2 regions of the Pseudoduganella albidiflava genome follow, and region 2 is predicted to be linked to the other one. Evidence: predicted binding sites of a transcription regulator. Region 2 holds the regulator's gene; the other holds the start of a gene.

Region 1 (3,835 bases), 3.2 Mb from region 2:
CATCGTTTCAAAGACCTGGCGATAACACCGGCGTGCCCGCTCCACCTCCGCCGGATCTTCGGCATCGTAAGCAACCGTCAGCACGCCGCCCAGTGCGCGCTCGTTGATCATGCTGAACGTCACAAACAGATCAAAGCCGTGCGTGCGGAAGATGGGCTCGGCCAGCGCATGGACGCGCAGCAGATCCGCGCCACGCATCGGCAACACGGGCGATACCCACAGCATGCCGCAGTTGTCCAGTGCCGGGTTGGCATTCGCGGGGAAGCCGGCCGGAAGACCGCCCCGCCGGCGCCAGTAGGCCCCTGCCAGGAACCGGCCATTCGGGATGCCGCGGTTCATGTCGAACAGCGAGCGGCCCAGCGCGACCTTGGCCGCCAGGCGCTTTCCGGCGCCAGTGTTCCCCAGCATGCGCGCGGCGGTGGCGGCCAGATCGAGCTTGCGCTCGTCGAGAAACTGGATGTGGGCCCTGGTTGGCGCGAGCGCCCTGCGCACGGCACGGCGTGCGGCGGCGACCTGGTCATTGCTGCCGTACAGCGCGCCGGACACCGTCCAGGCACCCACCCCCGCCCCTGCGCGCAGTTTCAGGCGCACGTCTTCCGGTAACGGTACCTTGCCACCGGTCAGTTCGCGCGGAAACGTCGTGCCCCCGGAAATCACGCGCAGGTCGTTGCCGATGTGCAGGATACTGCGCAAGGTACCGTCGAGCCGCAAGGGCCGTAACGCATCGATGATGGGTGCGATGTCGTCATGCTCCCGCACCATGCACAGGAAATGGTTGAGCGCCTCGGTCTTCGGCATCAGCCACAGGCCGAGGCTCGTCACGATGCCCATGTTCGACTGGGTGAACAGTCCATCGACGTACGGTCCGACGCCATATGGGTAGACACGATGGTTGATCGACGCGGCGTAATGGCCGAACCCGGTGCGCACGACATCCCCATCGGCCAGCACCAGTTCCATGCTGGCGACATTCTGGAAGCGGTTGCCGTAAGGCGAGTGGCCGAAGCCGCGTTCGAGGATGTTGCCCATCAGGCTCGTGTCGGGGCCGGCGCCGGTGCAATCCATCCACAGCGGCAAGTCGTGTTCCAGCAGGTATCGCGACAACTGCTGCTGCGTGACACCGGGTTCGATCACCACATACGCCAGGGTCGCATCGGCCTCCAGGATGCGGTTCATTCCCGACAGGTCGACGACGGCATGGCCGTCGCTAAGCGCGCAGGCGTCGCCGTAACCCCAGTTGCGGCCGGCGCTGATCGGGTACAGCGGGATACGATGACGGGTGGCCGTACGCACCAGCTGCGTTACCTCGGCGGTACTGTGCGGCTGCAGGATCGCGAGCGGCCATGTGCTCCACGAAGACGTGCTGGCCGCAAAGCGCGCCAGCGTGGCCGGGTCCTGCAGCACGCGGTCGGGACCCAGCAAGCGGCGCCAGCCGAGCAGCGCTTCTTCGGCGGCGGCCATCTCAGTCGCGTCCCTGTTTCAGGCGGGTGGTGATACCAGGTTCGTCACGCAGCGGGAAAAAGTAAGGGTAGAACGACCGCTCACCCAGCGCCTGTTCCATCTGCCCGGCGAACGTGCGGATCTGTTCACCCATGTAATCCAGCTCGAGGCGCAACAGTACGGCGGGCGCGCCGACGCGGGTACACGGCCGCTCGCCGCCAAAGTCGCGAAAGCCCAGCATGCGCTTGTAGAACATGACATGGCGTGGATTCACTTCGATCACGTAATCCGTGTAGTGGTGGATATTGTGGGCATAGATATAGGAGATATGGATCAGTGACGCGAAGACACGCTTCGTCACATCCTTGTCGATGGCCAGGCGGGACGGTTCGCAGAGGAGCCGCCCCTCGAGCCGCAGCTCATCGAGCTTGTCGCGAAAGTTTTCATCGGCGGGCAAGCCGATTTCCGGTGCGTCGAGGCACAGTGACATGGTGCCCACGGTGGCTCCCCCCGTTTCGGCATAGAGCGTGATACGGTTCGGCGCGTGTTCGCTGTCGGCATCGACATCGTAGCCGCGCCAACCATACATCTTGCGTAGCAACAACCCCGCTGCCTCCCTGCCGCCAGCCGTGCTGGCCATCCTGATGTGGAAAACCTGCATGTCGATCGGATGGGTATGCGCCACCCCCGCTTCCTGCTCGCGGATTACCAGGTCACGCAATTTCGCGGCAGCTTCGAAGGATATGATGGTGTCGTCGTGTTGCACGTCTGCTCCTGTGGTCGTGTGGTCTATGTACTTCAGACCGCTGTTCGGGCAGCGAGTTCCATAACCGTCGGACTTTTTTGCAAACCTGGGCCGGGGTCGCCCGGGACTTTTGTAAGCCTTTGATTCTTCATACCCAACCGCAAGTGGCATGAATGCTGCTGAGTAGTGTCCCGTCGGCACAGATTCTCTGGCCGTAACCACTATCAAGGAGTAGTACGCCATGAACATCATCAGGAAAGGTTTTCTGGCCACGGCCGCCGCCGCCACGCTCGCATTCGGTGCCGTCGGCAGCGCCCAGGCGCACGCCTTTGCAGATTCGATTCTGAACGTTTCCAACCTGCGGTTCCTGAACTCCGCCGGCGCCCAGTTCACCGCAGCCGACTTCACGACCTTGGTTGTGGATAACACAAGTAGCGCCACCGCAACGTTCAACGCACTGACCCTGAATGCTGCCACTGGCCCGATCTGCGCGGGGACGTGCCCGGGCGGCGTGAATGGACCACTCCCGGGAACGGGGCGTTTCACGCCATTCCCCGCCGCCACCCTGGCGACTCTGCCCAACGCAACGTTCGGGTTCGGGGATACGTCACTGACGGGTTCGGCCCTTGAACCGGGCGGCGCGAACGCCAGCACCCGCGCCACCGCTTCAGTTTCGGCAAGCCCGAACACCACGGCTGGTACCGCCAACACGGGTACCACGAGTTCGTTCGTGTTTTCCCTGGGCGCTGCCGATTCGATGACCGTGGCGTTCGATGCGGATGCGCATACCGTGGCCCAGGTGCCGATCGGCACCTCGCCTGAGTCGGTGGCTGCGGCGCGGCTGTCCTGGAGCATCCGCATCATCAACCTGGACGACGCCAATCCCCTCACCAGTACCGTCCTGTCCTACTCGCCGAATCAGATCAATGGCGATTCGAATGTCAGCCGCACGCATGCTTTCGCTGGCACGACGGCATACGACTTCGCCGGTTTCCTGTCGGCGACCAGCGCCCTGCTGACTGCCGGCACGAATTACCAGCTGACGATCCAGCACTCCACGTTTGCCGACGCCCGGCAGGAGGAAATTCCGGAACCGGCAACGCTGGCCATCGTTGCTGCCGGCCTGCTCAGCATGTCCCTGGTCAGCCGCCGTCGCAAGTCCTGAGCCGGCGTTCCTCGCGGTCACTCATGCGTACCCCCGGTAACACCGGCGGTACGCATTTTTTGATGGGACGCAAGAGCTCAGCAGGTACGAACTTGCGCCCCTGAGCCCAACCATATAATCGATCGGAATAGGTTCACTCGGAGACCGGTTATGGAAGAAATCATCGCCCAGCTACAGTCCGGGTTGAAGGGAATCTGGAAATACCGCTGGAGCGCGGTACTGGTTGCCTGGCTGGTGGCGACCGGTGGCTGGATCAAGGTTTACCTGCTGCCCGACGACTACCAGACCACGGCCCGGGTTTTCGTCGATACGCAAAGCATCCTCAAACCGCTGCTGTCGGGCATGACCTCCATGCCGAATGTCACCCAGCAGGTGGCGATCATGAGCCGCACCCTTCTCAGCCGGCCGAACGTGGAACGCGTGATTCGCATGGTCGACCTCGATATCAAGGCCGCCACGCCGCGCGAGCATGAAAAACAGGTCGA
Region 2 (3,835 bases):
GAAGCAGTGCACCAGGTAGTTCAGCGCGTATTCCTCGGTGAAGAAATCCTCGACCTGGGCGCTGCCGCCCTGCGGAGTGGCACCGCCGGCGGCATGGAAGAAGCGGATGTCGCCGCCGGCGCACAGCGCCTTGTCGGTGCTGCTGCGGATGACTACGGCCGCGATGTCATCGTCGTCGCGCCAGGCCAGCAACGCGCCGGTGATCGCCCGGATCATGTCGAGTGACAGCGAGTTCAATGTCCTGGGCCGGTCGAGCGTGATGAAGCCGGTGCCGTTACGCACCTTGGTATGGACGTGGTCGGTCATGGTGTCTCGCATCGTTGTCGTTATTGGCCTCATTCTAGCCATGGATGCGGCGTGTGTGACGTAAACCTTGGACCCGGACGTAACAAAGGGCGCATCGCGCGCCCTTCTGTTGTAGCGGTTGCAGCGGTGGCAGAACCGGAGCAGTTCTGCCACCGCGACCTGCGCCCGTCGTTATGCGGGCGATGCGGGGATCTCGGCCTCGCTCAGGTGCTTGATGGTTTCGTGGTTGTGGTTCTGCACTTTATCCTTGTGCTTCATGACCTGGCGGTCCAGCTTGTCGATCAGAGTATCGATGGCCGCATACAGATCCTGGGCGACACTTTCAACGAATACGGTCTTGCCCGACATGCGCAGATTGATTTCGGCTTTCTGTCTTTTCTCTTTCTCGGTGAGATTATCTACACTCAGGATCACACTTACATCGATCAGCTGATCGAAATGGCGTCTAACGCGTTCCAGCTTGTTCTGCACATACTCGCGAATGGCAGGGGTAACGTCGATATGGTGTCCACTGATGGTCAGATTCATACACACACTCCTAAAGAAGATATAACAGGTTCGTGCGTTATCCGCCAAAACAGGCAAGGCGGCGCAGAGGAACCCAAGCACTACCAGGATTTGCCGCAAGGGCTTGCAAAGGGGTTTGCAAATGCGCTTGCAACGAGCTGCTATAGCGATTTGCGGAGGCTGACCGGGGGAATTTTCAATGCTTCGCGATATTTGGCAACAGTGCGTCGCGCAATCACCATGCCTTGTTCACCCAGCATGTCCGCAATCTTACTGTCGGATAAAGGGTTCTTCGGGTCTTCGGCTCCTGTGAATTGCACGATCAGCGCCCGTATCGCAGTCGAGGATGCTTCCCCGCCAGCTTCGGTTGCAACGTGGCTGCCAAAAAAGTACTTCAACTCAAACATGCCATGCGGCGTCAGCATATATTTTTGAGTTGTTACCCGAGAGATAGTACTCTCGTGTAGGCCCAGTGTATCAGCTATTTCACGCAACACAAGGGGCCTCATTGCCACCGCGCCATGCGAGAAAAAGTTCTTCTGCCGTTCGACGATGGCCTGCGCCACGCGGAGGATCGTGTCGAAGCGCTGGCGCATATTCTTGATCAGCCACTTTGCTTCTTGCAGCTGTGCATTCATCTGCGTTTCGCCCTTGCCCTGCTTGAGCAGGCTGGCGTACAGCGCATTGACACGCAGGCGGGGCATCACGTCGTTGTTCAACGTGACGATCCAGCCGTTGCGCCCCCGCTTTACCACCACATCCGGTACCACGTAGTCTGACACGTCGGCCGCGAAGGCGGCGCCCGGATGCGGATTGCATTGGCGGATCACGGCCTGTGCTTCGCGCAGGTCTTCGTCGTCGCAGTCGAGCGCCTTCTTGAGCTTGTTGAAGTCGCGCTGGGCAAACCACTGCAAGTGTTTTTCAACGATGCACAGCGCCATGCGCCGCGTGACCAGCGGCACGCCGGGCATGCGCCGGATCTGCAGCGCCAGGCACTCGGACGCGTTGCGCGCGCCGATGCCCGGCGGATCGAAGCTCTGCAGCAGGTTGAGCGCGGTGCGCAATTCGCCGATCTCGATTTCCAGCTCTTCCGGCATGCGCTCGTGGATCTCTTCCAGGCTTTCCTCGAGGTAGCCGTTATCGTCGAGCGCATCGATGATCAGTTCCACCAGGCCCCGGTCGCGCGCCTCCAGCACGGTCACGCGCATCTGCTCCATCAGGTGCTCGCGCAGGCTGCGGTGGCTGGCTTCCAGCTGGGGACGGGAATCGTCGTCGTCCGGGCCCTTGCTGCTGCCGGCACTGCTCCAGTCGGTATCGCCGGCGCCGGTATCGAGGCCTTCGCCTTCGCCGCCATCGAACGGCTCGGGTTCCGGCGCGGCGGGCGTATCCTGCGGCGGCCCGCCTTCCGGTGGCGCCTCGCCGGTCCCCTGCGTCGTGTTGATCGCGCCATCGGCCAGCAGGCGCACCGAGCGGTCGAGCGGATCGTCGAGCCGCTCCAGCAGCGGGTTATCGGTCAGCAGCTGTTCCAGTTCCTGGTGCAGCTCCAGCGTGGACAATTGCAGCAGCCGGATCGACTGCTGCAATTGCGGCGTCAGCGCGAGGTGCTGGGAAGTACGCAGTTGCAAAGACTGTTTCATGGCTGATTAGGAGCTGGTTGAGGTCTGGTCAAGGCCGCTCACATGCGGAAATGTTCACCCAGATAGACACGACGTACGGACTCGTCGGCGATGATGTCGTCGGGCCGGCCGGAAGCCAGCACACTGCCCTGGTTGATGATATACGCCCGGTCGCAGATGCCCAGCGTTTCCCGCACGTTATGATCCGTGATCAACACGCCGATGCTGCGCTCCTTCAGGAAGCGCACGATGCGCTGGATCTCGATGACGGCGATCGGGTCGACGCCGGCAAACGGCTCGTCCAGCAGCACGAAGCGGGGATTGGTCGCCAGCGCGCGGGCGATCTCCACCCGGCGCCGTTCACCGCCGGACAGCGACAGCGCCGTGTTCTCGCGCAGCTTCTCGATCTGCAGGTCGGCCAGCAGCGCGTTCAGCCGCTCGTCGATCTCCGCCCTGGTGAGCGCCTTGCCGTTTACCTTCTGGATCTCCAGCACGGCACGGATGTTTTCTTCCACGGTCAGCTTGCGGAACACCGACGCTTCCTGCGGCAGGTACGACAGGCCGAGGGTGGCACGCTTGTGGATCGGCAGGGTGGAAATGTCGGTGCCATCGAGGTCGATGGTGCCGGCATCGGACGCCACCAGGCCCACGATCATGTAGAACGACGTGGTCTTGCCGGCACCGTTCGGCCCCAGCAGGCCGACCACTTCGCCGCATGCCACCTGCAACGACACGTCATGCACCACCTGGCGCTTGCCATAGCTCTTTTGCAGGCCGCGCACGATCAGCGTGCTGCTGCAATTTTCCTGCGCCTGCGCCATTTAATTCCCCGCTGCCGGCGCGGCCGGCGATTGGGTGGCGGAAGGCGCCGGGCTTGGCGGCGCGGTACGCTTGGGCTGGATCACCATCGTGCCGCGGCCGGCACCCGGCTTGTCGGCCCCGGTGCTGGTATTGCGCACGCTGAAGAACTCGCGGCGGCTGTCGTACGAAATGAATTCGCCTTCCACCTCGTCGCTCGGCTTGTTGCCTTCCAGGCGGCGGATCTTGGCCTTCGAATACATCTTCACCAGCTCGGCCTTTTCATCGTATTCGATGCGGTCGGCCTCGCCTTCCATCCACTGGTCGCCCTCGCCGTCGCGCTTCTGGCGGAACGCGACCTTCTTGCCGCCGCCGGTCAGCGTGGCCAGCTGGTAGCCCTCCGGCGAATAGGTGACCACGGCCTTGTCGGCCTTCATCCGCAGCGTGCCGCGCGTCAGCGTCACGTCGCCGGTGAAGGTGTACACCTGCTTGACGTCGTCCGCGTCGAGGCGGCCGTAATTGATCTCGGTAGGCTTGTACGAATCGGCCTTCTCGGCGGCGGCATAGCCCGCCGCGCCCAGCAGCACGAGGGCCGCCATCATGAGTTT

Evidence for each region. The regulator sigma-54, encoded in region 2, starts transcription at its own class of promoters, with help from an activator protein. The targets are predictions, from matches to a motif close to TGGCANGNAANCTGCTTT.
Region 1: the regulator sigma-54 is predicted to act here: its motif matches at 2,351-2,368, upstream of EYF70_RS12815 (EDSAP-1 family PEP-CTERM protein).

The regions. Positions count from the first base shown of each region.
Region 1 covers NZ_CP036401.1:3,092,745-3,096,579, reverse strand. Annotated here, with positions in the region: gene EYF70_RS12825 (FAD-binding oxidoreductase) at 1-1,461, opposite strand, end outside; gene EYF70_RS12820 (N-acyl amino acid synthase FeeM domain-containing protein) at 1,463-2,206, opposite strand; gene EYF70_RS12815 (EDSAP-1 family PEP-CTERM protein) at 2,427-3,350, shown strand; gene EYF70_RS12810 (XrtA system polysaccharide chain length determinant) at 3,501-3,835, shown strand, end outside.
Region 2 covers NZ_CP036401.1:6,321,823-6,325,657, forward strand. Annotated here, with positions in the region: gene EYF70_RS26295 (enoyl-CoA hydratase/isomerase family protein) at 1-306, opposite strand, end outside; gene hpf (ribosome hibernation-promoting factor, HPF/YfiA family) at 478-834, opposite strand; gene EYF70_RS26305 (RNA polymerase factor sigma-54) at 975-2,450, opposite strand; gene lptB (LPS export ABC transporter ATP-binding protein) at 2,489-3,250, opposite strand; gene lptA (lipopolysaccharide transport periplasmic protein LptA) at 3,251-3,835, opposite strand, start outside.